Blastochloris viridis: one gene and its partner. Each later gene encodes a partner of the first gene's protein in a complex. Links are inferred from orthologs where the notes say so. Each region holds a gene or a part of one and is shown in the gene's direction. Other genes may lie near its edges. The genes, in order: trxA and trxB.

Region 1 (6,775 bases):
GACGCCAATGCCGGCTCCGGCAAGACCCACGTCCTGGCGCGGCGGGTGGTGCGGCTGCTGCTGCGCGGCACCCCGCCCGACAAGGTGCTGTGCCTGACCTTCACCAAGGCCGCCGCCGCCAACATGGCCAACCGCGTGCTCGCGGCGCTGGCGGCGTTCGCCACCGCGACGGACGTCGAGCTCGACCGCGCCTTGGCCGAGATCGACGGCGACAGCCCGACCCCGCAGCGCCGGGCGCGGGCGCGGCGGCTGTTCGCCGAGGCGCTGGAGACGCCGGGCGGCCTGAAGGTCCAGACCATCCATGCGTTCTGCGACCGCGTGCTGCACCAGTTCCCGTTCGAGGCCGGCGTGCCGGCCGGGTTCTCGGTGCTCGACGACCGCCTCGCCGACGAGCTGCTGGCCGGCGCCCGTGCCCGCGTGATGGTCGAGGCGGCCAACGATCCGTCATCGCCGCTCGGCCGGGCGCTGGAGACCGCGATTGCAGCGGCCTCCGACAACGGGCTCACCGAGGCGTTCGCCGAGGCGGTGCAGGACCGCCACGCCATCGCCGGCTGGATCGCGGCGGCGGGCGGCGTCGAGGCGGCGGCCGGCCAGGTCGCCGAGTGCCTCGGGCTGCGCCCTGGCGAAACCCGCGCCGCCATCGAGGCCGACATGCTGGCGAGCCCCCATCTGCCGCGCAGCGAATGGCCGGCGGTTGCGGCGGAGTTCGCCGCCGGCAGCGGCGCCAACGATAAGAAGTTTGCCGGCTATTTATTGGCTGCCGCCGCGGCCACGGACGATGCCCAGGCGCTCGACGCCTGTCTCAAGGTATTCCTGACCGACAAGGAGGAGCCGCGCAGCGACAAGCAGTTCCCCTCCAAGCGCATCCGCGACGATCACCCCGCCCTCGCCCTGGCGCTCCGCGCCGAGCGCGACCGGCTGGCGGCGCTGATCGAACCCCGCCGGGCCGCCGCCGCCGCCGAGCGCAGCGCCGCGCTGCTGGTGCTCGCCGACGCCGTGATCGGCCGCTACGAGGCGATGAAGGCGCGGCGCGCCTTGCTCGACTTCGACGACCTGGTGGCGAACACCCGGACCCTGCTCGAAGACATCGGCGCCGCGTGGGTGCTCTACAAGCTCGACCGCGGCATCGACCATGTGCTGGTCGACGAGGCGCAGGACACCTCGGCGGCCCAATGGGCGATCGTGTCGGCGCTGACCGCCGAATTCTTTGCCGGCAAAGGAGCGCGCGAGCGGCCGCGCACGGTGTTCGCGGTGGGCGACGCCAAGCAGTCGATCTTCGGCTTCCAGGGCGCGGCGCCGGCGATGTTCGGCGAGATGCAGACGCACTTCAAGGACGCCGCCGAGGACGGCGACTACGCCTGGTCGAGCGTGCGGCTCGAGGTGTCGTTCCGCTCGTGCCAGCCGGTGCTGGACGCCGTCGACCGCGTGTTCGCCCAGGACGCCGCCCGCGCCGGGCTCCAGGTGGTCGATGACGCCGCCCTGGCCCACCAGTCGGTGCGGGCCGGCGCGCCGGGGGTGGTGGAGCTGTGGCCGCTGATCGAGCCCGACGCGGCCTCGGAAAGCCGCGAGCCGTGGGACCTGCCGCTCGACGCCGCCACCGCCGCCAGCCCCAATGTGCGGCTGGCCCACCGCATCGCCGCGAGCGTGGCGGCCTGGACCCGCGGCGGCCGCCGCAAGGCCGACGGCAGCCCGATCGGCGCCGGCGACGTGCTGATCCTGGTGCGCCGGCGCGGCGCGCTGTTCGAGGCGATGCTGAAGGCGCTGAAGGCGTGCGGCCTCGAGGTCGCCGGCGCCGACCGGCTGGTGCTGGCCGAGCACATCGCGGTGATGGACCTGATCGCACTCGGCGACGCCATCTTGTGCCCGCACGACGACCTCGCGTTGGCCTGCCTGCTGAAAAGCCCGCTGTTCGGCTTCAGCGACGACGAGCTGATGGCGATTGCGGCGCCGCGCACCGGCACGCTCGCCGCGGCACTCGATCACGCCACCGAGCCGAAGGCGCAGGCCGCCGCCGCCCGCCTCGCCCAATGGCGGACCGAGGGCCGGGCGCTGCGCCCGTTCGACCTCTATTCGCGGGTGCTCGGCCGCGACGGCGGGCGGCGGGCGATGCTGGCGCGGCTCGGGCCGGAGGCGGCCGACCCGCTCGACGAGTTCCTGGCGCTGGCGCTCGCCGACGAGGGCGCCGGCCTGCCGGCGCTGACCGGCTTTCTCCACCGGGTGCGCGCCGCCGGCGCCGAGGTCAAGCGCGACATGGAGGTGGGGGCGAGCGCGGTGCGGGTGATGACGGTGCACGGCGCCAAGGGCCTCGAAGCGCCGGTGGTGATCCTGGCCGACACCGTCGCCCGGCCCGAGGGCGCCAAGGATCTACGCCTGCTGCCGCTCGCCCGGCCCGGCGCCGCCCACGGCGCCCCGCAGCCGCGGGTCTGGGTGCCGTCCCGGGCCGGCGAGCCGGCGGCGGCCGCCGCCGCCCGCGACGGCGTGCGGGCCGAGGCCGCGGCCGAATATCGCCGCCTGCTCTACGTCGCGCTGACCCGCGCCGCCGACGTGCTGGTGATCGCCGGCGCCCGCGGCAAGACCGCCGAGCCGGACGGCTGCTGGTACAGGCTGGTCGAGGGCGCGCTCAAGGCCGAGGCGGCCGAGGAGCCGGCCGACGGCTGGGACGGCACGGTGTGGCGCTGGAGCCGCTGGCCGGAGGTGGCGGCGGCGGCAGGCGGCGCCCCGGCCCCGGCGCCGCCGCCGGAGCGACCGGCCTGGCTCGACCGCCCGGTGGACAGCGCCATCGCCCGGCCGGCGCCGCTCAAGCCCTCGCGCACCGGCCCGCCGGCCGACCCCGCCGCAGTGGCGCGCGGCCGGCTGGTCCACCGTTTGCTCGAAGTGCTGCCCGATCTGCCGCCCGCCGAGCGCCCGGCGGTGGCCGAAGCGCTGACGGCCCGGTTCGGCCTCGAGCCCGCCGGCTGCACCGGCGTGGTCGAGGACACGCTGGCGCTGATCGCCGACCCGGCCCTGGCGCGGCTGTTCGGCCCCGGCAGCCGAGCCGAGGTGCCGCTCGCCGGCACCATCGGCTCGGCCGGCCTGACGCCGGTGCCGGTGTCCGGCCGCATCGACCGGGTCTGGGTGGGCGAGGATGCGGTGCTGATCGCCGACTTCAAGACAGACACCGCGGTTCCAACCACAGCCGCGGACGTTCCGGGTGCTTATCGGCGCCAGCTCGCGCTCTATCGCGCCCTGCTCGCCGAGCTGTTTCCAGGCCGGCCGGTGGCGTGCTGGCTGGTGTTCACCTGCGGCCCGCGGGTGATGCCGGTGCCGGACGCGCTGCTCGACGAGGCGTTGGCGCGGCTCACCTCCGCACCCGCCCTGCCTTGACGCTCTCCCGACCGATCCCTAGTTTTACGTAATCAACGACCCCGCCTTCCAATGGAAAGGACCGGCCATGGCTGTCTCCAAGGTAACTGATGCCAGCTTCGACCAGGATGTTCTGAAGTCGAGCGATGCTGTTCTCGTCGATTTCTGGGCGGAATGGTGCGGACCGTGCCGGATGATCGCGCCGGTTCTCGACGAAATTGCCGCGGAAATGGCCGGAAAGATTAAGATCGTCAAGCTGAACGTCGACGAAAACCCGGCGACTGCCGCGAAATACGGCGTGATGTCGATCCCGACCCTGATGCTGTTCAAGAACGGCGAGCTGGCCTCGCGCCAGGTCGGCGCCGCGCCGAAGGCCAAGCTGGTGCAATGGGTGCACTCGGCGGTGTGACGGGCGTTGCGGCCGGCCCGCCGTCGCGGCATCGTCGCCTCGGCAAAAATCTTGTTTTCGAACAAGCTTTTGCGACGGAGCCTGCCGGTCGTCCGGGTGCCGACGCGCCCGCAGGCCGGGGTCAATCCCCGGCCAGGGCGCGAAAGCGGGTGAGGAATTTTCGCGCCGCCTCGCCCGCGGTCCACGGCGCCAGCAGGCGCTCGGCGGAGGCGGCGGGCAGGTCCGGCGGCGCACCGAAGAACTTGCGCGCCTCGTCATCGGAGAAGCCGGCGAGCCGCGTCGCCTCCAGATAGGCGGCGCCGCGGTCGGCGGCCTTGGTCAGCCGGTGCAGCTCCGCCGGCGATGCCGGCGGCAGCCCGAACCGGATGTGGATGGCGGCCTGCAATCGCGCCTCCACCGTCTTGTAGGCGCCGCCCATCACCGCCTTGAACGGCGAGATCATGTCGCCGATGACGTATTCCGGCGCGTCGTGCAGCAGCACCGCCAGCCGCCACGAGCGGTCGAGGTTGGGCGCGAGCCGCCGCGAGATCGCCTCGACCAGCAGCACGTGCTGGGCCACCGAAAAAATGTGGGGGCCGCGGGTCTGGCCGTTCCAGCGCGCCACCCGGGCCAGGCCGTGGGCGATGTCCTCGATCTCGACGTCGAGCGGGGAGGGGTCGAGCAAATCAAGCCGGCGGCCGGACAGCATGCGCTGCCAGGCGCGCGGCGGGGCGGAATCATCGGAGCGGGCCATGATTTGCGCGGGCTACAGCAGCCGGCCGGCCGCGGCAAGCGGCGTGCGGCGCGCAAGCCGGCTGCGGGCGTGACGGCGGACTGCGCAGCCGAAGCGGACGTGCTACGCTTTTCGCTGTCGGCGTCGCTGGATCTCACCGCTTCGAGCCATTAGATCATTCACCATGAGACAGCCGAGTGCAGTCCTCGAGATCGTCTATTTCGACGCCGGTGGCGGCCACCGCAGCGCGATGAACGCGCTGAAGGAAGTTCTGGAGGAGCGTTATCCGACCTGGTGCATCAAGCCGGTCAACCTGCAGAAACTCCTCGAGCCGGCCGACCCGGTTCACCAGATCACCGAAAAGCTGTCCCGCCCGCTGCACAAATATCTGGTGCCACTGGCGCCGCGCCTGAGTTTCCGGCCGTTCCAGACCCAGGACATCTACAACGTCGCGCTCAAACGCGGCGTCACGTTCGGGCTCGGCGCGATCCTGCCCATCCTGCAAACCTACATCGAGCTGAACGCGCCGAAGATCGAAGGGATCCTCAAGCGCTATTGGTGCCGGCCCGACGCCGAGGCGCCCGACCTCGTCGTCTCGGTGATCCCCAATTTCAACGGCGTGATGTTTCGGGCGCTGAAGGCGGTCCACCCGAACACGCCGTTCGTCACCGTCATGACCGACATGGTCGACTGCCCGCCGCACTTCTGGATGGAGGATCAGGACCAAGTCGTGGTCTGCGGCACGCAGCGCGCGCTCGAACAGGCCAAGACCAGCGGGTTCTACCGGGCGCAGAATATCTATGAGGTTTCCGGCATGATCCTTCGCAAATCCTTCTACAAGGACGCTGCGAAGTGGCAATTGACCCGCGAGCACCTCGGCCTTCGGCCAAGCCTACCCACCGCGATCATCATGTTCGGCGGCAACGGGTCATTGAGCGTGTCGTTGAGCATCCTCGAGCAGTTCGAGGCGGCCAAGCTCAAGCTTCAGACCATCGTGATGTGCGGCAACAACAAAAAGCTCTACGACAGCCTGCAGGGCCGGGCGGGCTGCCACGCCGTCGGCTTCGTTGCCAACGTTGCCGATTACATGCGGCTGGCGGATTTCCTGATCGGCAAGCCGGGCCCCGGCAGCGTCAGCGAAGCCATCCACGTCGGCTGCCCGGTCATCGTCGAATGCAACAAGAGCACGATGCCGCAGGAGCGCCCCAACGTCGATTGGATCCTGGAGATGCAGGTCGGGTTGGCGGTGAAGAGCTTCGAGAAGGATATCGTCGGCGCCGTGCAGACGATGCTGGCGTCGCTGGCGTCCTTCAAAGCCAATATCGACCGGAACGTCCCGAAGAACTTTGCCGTGTTCGAGATCGCGACGATCCTGAACCAGATCATTCAGCGCCGGCAGCACCGCGTCCGCCGGCTTGCCGCGCGGGTTTACTGAAGGCTCAAGGGCTGCGACAGGCCGGAGCGCCGGCACGCCGCGCGGTGGAACGGGCGGCGGAATCGAAAAGATTCACAAGCTCTGAGGAGCCCGCGACAGCGGGTCTCGAAGGCGGACTTTCGAGCTGAGGCCTGCCCCATGGTTCGAGACGGTCGCTTCGCAGCCTCCTCACCATGAGGCCGAGAACGGTCAGCCGTCAGCACCTCGGGTACCAGGTCGCTTCAAGCCTTTGATTCAACGCATGCGCTCGCAACAGCGGACACCGGCGTTGGGAGCGAAACGTCAAAACCTGGACTGCCATCCGACCTGACGCCGTCAGGTCGGATGGCAGTCCAGAACATCGTCCCGACGAGAATGCGTGTCGCGAAACTGCGGTTTTCGACGGTGGGACTGCGGCTCGGCGGCCAGAGCGGCCGAGAACCGTACCCCCCGTTGGGTCGGACGCTCCGGCGCGCCGGCCGTCCGGTGATGCCGCCGGCTGGCGCGTCAGCCGCCGACCACGCGGCGGTCGCGCCGACGGTCGACCACCGGCTGGTACGCGATCCGGGCGTGGAAGCTGCAATAGGGCAGGCCAGGCGTCGCCCGGCCGCCGCAATAGGAGAAGTCGGCGCGGCCCGGCTCGCCAAGCGGCCACCGGCAGGTGGCCTCGGTGAGGTCGAGAATGGTGCAGCGCTGGCCGATCGGCACCACGTTTTCCACCGGTTCGACCGCGCATTCCGGCTCGACCTCCGGCATCTCCTCCGGCGCGACCCGGGGCGCCAGCACGACATTGCCGTGGACGAACCCGCCTTGCCGCGGGGGCGTCTGGGTGCGCTGCTTGCGCGAGCGCGGCACGGCCGCCGAAGGTGTTTTCGCCCGGCCGGATAGGCCGAGCCGA
Region 2 (6,878 bases), 2.6 Mb from region 1 along the record:
CGGTCGAGGTCAACGCCCCGGGCGGCGCCAAAAGCTACGAGATCATCGAGGTCCGCTGGAGCTGACGCCGGCGGGCGGAGTGAAAAGGACCGGAGGACGCCATGGCCGATATCGCTGATGCTCTCACCCGCCGCGCTGCGCTGGTGGCGGTCGGCGGCGCCTTGGTCGCGGCGGCGGCACCTGCCGCCGCCCAGTCCGCCGCCACCTTCCGCGCCATCACCGTCGACACCGCGCCGCTGGCCAATCTCGGCGCCCGCCGCGACGCCGAGCTGATCCGCCGCCTGCTTCAGCAGGAGCTGCCGGCGGCCTTCGCCGGCCGCATCACCGGCGCGCGCTCGGCGCCGACCCTGCTGGTGCGCATCACCGCACTGTCGCTGGCCTCCTATGCCGGCCAGGGCGGCGGCGGTAGCGGCGGCGGCGGCGCAACCGTGGACACCGACTATCTGGAAGGCGAGGCCCTGGTGATGCCGGCCGGCAGCCGCACCGCCATCCTCCGCGTGCCGATGTTGTCGGCGGTGCCCTCCTCCAGCGCCGGGGCGTGGTATCAGCCCGACAACGAGCAGCGCCGCATCGCCTATATCACCTCCCACTTCGCCGGCTGGCTGGCAAAGAAGGTGTGATTCCAACGGCGGCGGTCGTCCCCGGCGAGCATCGCGAAGCGATGCGAGGGAAGGGGACCCATGGTACCAACGGCCCCAGGCTGCTTGAGCCTGAGGACATTCCATCGTCCCAGGCTTTCGGACCGAAGCGGTTCAGGCTGCCGCACATCAAGGGTGGGTCCCTTCCCTCACGCACCAGAAGGTGCGCTCGCCGGGGACGACCGCCTGCCGCTTCACCCCTCCTCGGGCAGCGGCACGTCCAGCGGCACCAGCGCTTCGTCCTTGGAGCAGCGCAGCGTCAGCGACGTCTTAACGTTCTTCACCGCCGGCGCCGCCGTCAGCTTGGCGACGAAGTCCTGGAAGGTAGCAAGGTCCGGCGCCACGCACTTCAGCAGAAAATCGATCTCGCCCGACAGCATCCAGCATTCGCGCACCTCAGGCGAGGTCCGCACGAAGGCCTCGAACGCCTTGAGGTCGGAATCGGCCTGGCTGGCAAGGTGCACCATGGCGAAGCACACCACCTCGTAGCCGAGCAGCTTTTCCGACAGCAGCGCGCGGTAGCCGCGGATGAAGCCGTCCTCCTCCAGCGACCGCACCCGGCGCAGGCATGGCGGCGCCGAGATGCCGACCCGGCGCGCCAGCTCGACATTCGTCATTCGACCGTCCGCCTGCAGCTCTGCCAGAATCTTATGGTCGATCGTGTCGAGTCGGGACGGCACATAAACCTCGTTGCGGCGAAGCGCGGACCGGGGGGTCAGGGAATCTCCCACCCAAGGCGCAGCTCTTAGCAGAGCGCCGCCGGCCGCGAAAGAAAATTGCGCGGGCCGGCGCCACCCGGCAAGATGGACCCGGCGGCGGCAGCCGGCGAATCCCCCGGTTTTTCGAATCCGCCGGAAACGTCGAATCCCCCCTTGCGCAGCCGGCGTCGATCCGGCAAGGCCGTCAGCATGTGCCTTCCTCCCGAAACCACGGTGTGGGTGCTGACCGACGGCAAGGCCGGCGACGAAACCCAGTGCCTTGGCATCGCCGCGGCGCTCGGCGTCGAGCCGGTGGTCAAGCGCGTCACCCCACGGCCGCCCTGGGTGTGGCTCGGCGCGTTCGCCAAGGTGCCGCCGGCCGACCGGCCGGGCCGGCCGGGCAGTCCGATCGCCCCGCCGTTTCCCGACATGGTGATCGCCTCCGGCCGCAGAGCGGCGCCCTATGTCAAGGCGATCAAGCAGGCCTCCGGCGGCCGCACCTTCACCGTGATCCTCAAGGACCCCCGCACCGGCACCAGTGCCGCCGACGTGCTGTGGGTGCCGGCGCACGACCGCCTGCGCGGCGCCAACGTGCTGACCACCCTCACCTCGCCGCACCGCATCTCGGCCGCGGTGCTGGCGGCCGAGCGCGCGGCGCCGCGGCCCCAGATCGCGGCGCTGCCGGCGCCGCGGGTGGCGGTGCTGATCGGCGGGCCGAGCAAGGATTACCGTTACACCGACGCCGACATGGCGCGGCTCGCCGGCCAGATCGAGCGGCTGGCGCGCGCGGGCGCCGCGCTGATGGTGACGGTGTCGCGGCGCACGCCGAGATCGCTGGTCGCCATCGTCCGCGCCGCCTTGGCGCCGTGGCCGCATCTGCTGTTCGACGGCAGCGGCGATAACCCCTACCCCGCCTTCCTGGCGCTGGCCGACGCCGTCGTCGTCACCGCCGATTCGGTCAACATGGTCGGCGAGGCCGCCGCCACCGGCGCGCCGGTCCTGGTGTTCGAGCCGTCCGGCGGCAGCCGCAAGATCCGCCGTTTCCTCGACGGCCTTATCCGCTACGGCGCGGTGCGGCCGTTCACCGGGGTGCTGGAGCGTTTCAGCTACATCCCGCTCGATTCGACGCCGGAGATCACCGCCGAGATCGCCCGCCGCTACCGCCACCACTGCGCCGCGCTGGCGCCCGCGCCGGCGCCGCCTTCGCCCGACCCCATTTCGCCGCCACAGTCGGCTGAGAGCGCTGAGCCCGCCGCCGAACCGTCGAGGACCGCATGACCACCCCCGCCAAGCTCGTCATTATCGGCTCCGGGCCGGCCGGCTACACCGCCGCGATCTACGCGGCGCGGGCGATGCTGCAGCCGATCCTGATCCAGGGCATGCAGCCCGGCGGCCAGCTCACCGTCACCACCGAGGTCGAGAACTATCCCGGCTTTGCCGAGCCGATCCAGGGTCCGGCGCTGATGGAGCAGATGCAGCTCCAGGCCGAGCGCGTCGGCACCCGCATCGTCACCGACCTCGTCACCAGCGTCGATCTCTCGTGCCGGCCGTTCCGGCTGACCTGCGATTCCGGCGAGGTCTTCCTCGCCGACGCCCTGATCATCGCCACCGGCGCGCAAGCCCGCTGGCTCGGCCTGCCCGCGGAAGAGACGTTCCGCGGCTTCGGCGTGTCGGCCTGCGCCACCTGCGACGGCTTCTTCTTCCGCGGCAAGGAGGTGATGGTGGTCGGCGGCGGCAACTCCGCGGTGGAGGAGGCGCTGTTCCTCACCCGCTTCGCCGCCAAGGTGACGGTGGTGCACCGCCGCGACGCCTTCCGCGCCGAGAAGATTCTGCAGGAGCGGCTGTTCGCCAATCCCAAGGTCGAGGTGGTGTGGAACCACACGGTCGAGGACATCCTGGGCAGCGATTCGCCGCCCAAGGTCGCCGCGGTGCGGCTGCGCCACGCCGGGACCGGCGCGGTCCACGACCGCCCGGTCGACGGGCTGTTCGTGGCGATCGGCCACGCCCCCGCCACCGCGCTGTTCGAAGGCCAGCTCAAGATCAAGCCGAACGGCTATCTGTGGGTGGCGCCCTACTCCACCGCCACCAGCGTGCCCGGTGTGTTCGCCGCCGGCGACGTCACCGACGATCTCTACCGCCAGGCGGTGACCGCCGCCGGCATGGGCTGCATGGCGGCGCTGGAGGTCGAACGCTTCCTCGCCGCCGAGGACGCGCCCGCGGCAGCGGCGGCGGAATAGCCGGCCGGCAACGCCGGAAAAAGCGTTCTGCCCGAACGGGTTGGCTGGCGGGCCGCGGCGCCCTGCGGCGCCAGATCTGGCCGTCTGATTTCCGCGATCACACTCTGCGATCGGTCAAGCCACAATTTTGCATCCCACTTTTGCGGCTTTGCGTATTATGCAAAGCTATGCCGCCAAGCGGGCGATCACGGCATGCCGCAGTCTTCCTTGCGGCCACACAGCGCCGCGCGGGCTGGGGCCGCGACAATGGACTGGGACAAACTGAAGATATTCCACGCGGCCGCCGAGGCCGGGTCGTTCACCCATGCCGGCGAGGCGCTCGGGCTGTCGCAGTCGGCGGTCAGCCGGCAGGTCTCAGCGTTGGAGCAGGAGCTGCACGTTCCGTTGTTCCATCGCCACGCCCGCGGCCTGATCCTCACCGAGCAGGGCGAGCTGCTGTTCCGCACCGCCCACGACGTGTTCGTCAAGCTGGAGGCGGCGCGCAGCGAGCTGACCGACAGCCGCGACCGCCCCAACGGCGAACTGAAGGTCACCACCACGGTCGGGCTCGGCACCCATTGGCTGACGCCGCGGCTCGGCGAGTTCGGCGAAAAGTATCCCGACATCCGCCTGACGCTGATTTTCACCGACGAGGAGCTCGACCTCGCCATGCGCGAGGCCGATGTCGCGCTGCGGATGCGCCAGCCGGTGCAGGCCGATCTGGTGCAGCGCAAGCTGTTCACCGTGCATTTCCACGCCTACGCCAGCCCGGACTACCTCAAGCACCACAGCCAGCCGCGCACCTTCGACGACCTCGACCGCCACCGCCTGATCTCGTTCGGCGGCGCGGTGCCGAGCTATCTGCAGAACTCCAACTGGCTGGAAAGCGCCGGCCGCGAGGGCCGCGAGCCGCGCCGCTCCTGGATCCGGGTCAACAACATCCTGGCGCTGAAGCAGGCGGTCGAGCGCGGCCTCGGCATCGGCATGCTGCCGGACTACATGGTCGACGACAGCGCCGGGCTGATCCAGCTGTTCCCCGACAACTCGCCTGGCCTCGACGCCTATTTCGTCTATCCGCAGGAGCTGAAGTCGGTCGCCCGCGTCCAGGCCTTCCGCGACTTCCTGGTCTCCAAGGCCAGCCGCTGGAATTTCTGAGCGCGCGGCACGATGTCGTCCCGGACGGCGCGAAGCGCCGAGCCGGGACCGTTTGCCCATGTCCCGTCGTCCCGGACGGCGCGAAGCGCCGAGCCGGGACCGCGTGGTGAGTCTGGCCTCTTTCTGATCACGATCCCGGGTCGCGCAGCTTCGCTGCTTGCCGGGACGACGATCTCTCTCTTGGGCGACCCGGGCGAACGTGAGCGGACCCGATACGCAGAGAGAACGAAGGTGCCCCCTACATGAACAGCCGCTCGCCCTCTTTGCCCTCATAGAGGTGGGCGACATACCGCCCGTAGCCGTTGAAGATCTGGGTCGGCCGCATCTCGCCGGTGGCAAGATCGCGCTCGCGCGCCTGGCTCCAGCGCGGGTGCGGCACCTCCGGATTCACATTGGCCCAGAAGCCGTATTCGAAGCCCTGCACCCGCTCCCAGAACCCCTTGGGCCGGGCGTCGAGAAAGCTGACGCGCACGATGGCCTTGGGCTGCTTGAAGCCGTACTTCCACGGCAGGATCGCGCGGAGCGGCGAGCCGTTCGCCCGGTTGAGCGGCTTGCCGTAGGCGCCCGTTGCCATGAAGGCCAGTTCGTTCGCGCACTCCGCCATGGTGAAGGCGTCGGCATAGGGCCAGGGATACCAGCTCTGCTTCTGGCCCGGCGCCCAGCTGGCATTGCCGAAGGTCTCGAACCGCACGTAGCGCGCCGCAGGCAGCGGCTTGGCGAACTCGATGAGCTTCGACATCGCAAAGCCGGACCACGGCACCGCGATCGACCACGCCTCGACGCAGCGATGGCGGTAGGTGCGCTCCTCCAGCGCAAAGCGCCGGATCAGCGCGTCGATGTCGACCGTGGTCTCGGCCTCGACCAGCCCGTCGATCTTCACCGTCCACGGCCGGATGTCCATGCGCTGGGCAAGGCGCGCCGCGGTCGGCTTGTCGGAGGAGAACTCGTAAAAGTTGACGTTGCCGACCACCACGTCTTCCGGCGTCAACGGCCGGTCGAGTTGATAGGCGTCGTTGCGCGGCACCGGATAGAGCCCGGCGGTTGGATCGGGCCCAGGTGGTGGAGCGGGCTTGCTGCGGAAGATGTCGAGCCAATCGGCCGCCGCCGGCGTGGCAAGCGTCGCGCCGCCGGCAAGCCCGGCGAGAAGGGCACGGCGGTTGAGAAAGGTGCGCTCGGGCGCCGCCGCACTGTCGGGCAGCACCCAACCCGGCCTGCGGATGATGGCAGGCCGGCCAATCGGCTCGGACACGGACGGCCTCCCGGGGAAGAGGACCGCTTGATTCCGCCCGAAACGTCGGCGAACACAAATCACGAAACGGCGACACCCTTTCGCGAGGGGGTGGCTGTCGTCCCGGGCAAGCGGCTCTGGCCGCGCGACCCGGGATCGTGTGCAGGAAAGCACCCCTTCCGGATGACGGTCCCGGCTCGGTGCTTCGCGCCGTCCGGGACGACGAGGCCCAGGCTTGTCGTCCCGGGCAAGCGGCTCTGGCCGCGCGACCCGGGATCGTGTGCAGGAAAAAGCCCCTTCCGGAGGGCGGTCCCGGCTCGGTGCTTCGCGCCGTCCGGGACGACGAGGCCCAGGCTTGTCGTCCCGGGCAAGCGGCTCTGGCCGCGCGACCCGGGATCGTGTGCAGGAAAAAGCCCCTTCCGGAGGGCGGTCCCGGCTCGGCGCTTCGCGCCGTCCGGGACGACGAGAGACGGGCGGCCGCCCGTCTCCTTTATGGTCTCACGCCGCAGCGGCCTTTTTCGCCGCGATCACCAGATCGGCGGCACGGCCGACCAGCTCGGCCATGTGGTCGAAGCGGGTGGTGTAGGTGCCGACGCCGGCGGTGGCCGAGCGCAGCTCGACGATGAGGTTGCCGATCTCAGCCTCCGGCATCTCCGCCCGCACCACGTCCCAGCCCGGCCAGTCTGCGCGCGGCTCGAAGCCGAGGATCTGGCCGCGGCGGCCGGACAGGATGGCGTTGACCTTGGCGGTGGCGTCGTTGGGGCAATACACCTCGACGTGGTGGATCGGCTCCAGCAGCACCGGCTGGCAGTTGGGCAGCGCCTCGACCAGGCCGACGCGGCCGGCGGTGCGGAACGCCATGTCGGACGAATCGACGGTGTGGTAGGAGCCGTCGACCAGCGTCACCGCCACGTCGACCACCGGGAAGCCGAGCGGGCCCTCC

The links.
Region 2: the proteins of trxA (region 1) and trxB are in contact, whole or in part, in a crystal structure (PDB 1F6M), measured with the Escherichia coli proteins. The link is inferred for Blastochloris viridis from one-to-one orthologs.

What each region holds. Positions count from the first base shown.
Region 1 is NZ_CP012946.1:3,588,650-3,595,424, forward strand. The notes cover bases 2,195-5,090. They hold trxA (thioredoxin TrxA), read left to right. Parts: upstream 2,195-3,430; coding sequence 3,431-3,751; downstream 3,752-5,090. Other genes in these bases: addA (double-strand break repair helicase AddA), read left to right, coding at 2,195-3,363; BVIR_RS15550 (HD domain-containing protein), read right to left, coding at 3,873-4,484; BVIR_RS15555 (glycosyltransferase), read left to right, coding at 4,648-5,090. Outside these bases: more of addA, read left to right, coding at 1-2,194; more of BVIR_RS15555, read left to right, coding at 5,091-5,898; BVIR_RS15560 (GcrA family cell cycle regulator), read right to left, coding at 6,385-6,775. UniProt on the Escherichia coli protein: Participates in various redox reactions through the reversible oxidation of its active center dithiol to a disulfide and catalyzes dithiol-disulfide exchange reactions.
Region 2 is NZ_CP012946.1:942,724-949,601, reverse strand. Bases 1,593-4,591 are described here. They hold trxB (thioredoxin-disulfide reductase), read left to right. Parts: upstream 1,593-2,610; coding sequence 2,611-3,573; downstream 3,574-4,591. Other genes in these bases: BVIR_RS04245 (LysR family transcriptional regulator), read left to right, coding at 3,820-4,591; BVIR_RS04255 (mitochondrial fission ELM1 family protein), read left to right, coding at 1,593-2,614. In the rest of the region: transcription elongation factor GreA, read left to right, coding at 1-65; BVIR_RS16645 (hypothetical protein), read left to right, coding at 102-620; BVIR_RS04260 (Lrp/AsnC family transcriptional regulator), read right to left, coding at 833-1,318; more of BVIR_RS04255, read left to right, coding at 1,547-1,592; more of BVIR_RS04245, read left to right, coding at 4,592-4,707; protein-methionine-sulfoxide reductase catalytic subunit MsrP, read right to left, coding at 4,946-5,956; BVIR_RS04235 (elongation factor G), read right to left, coding at 6,434-6,878.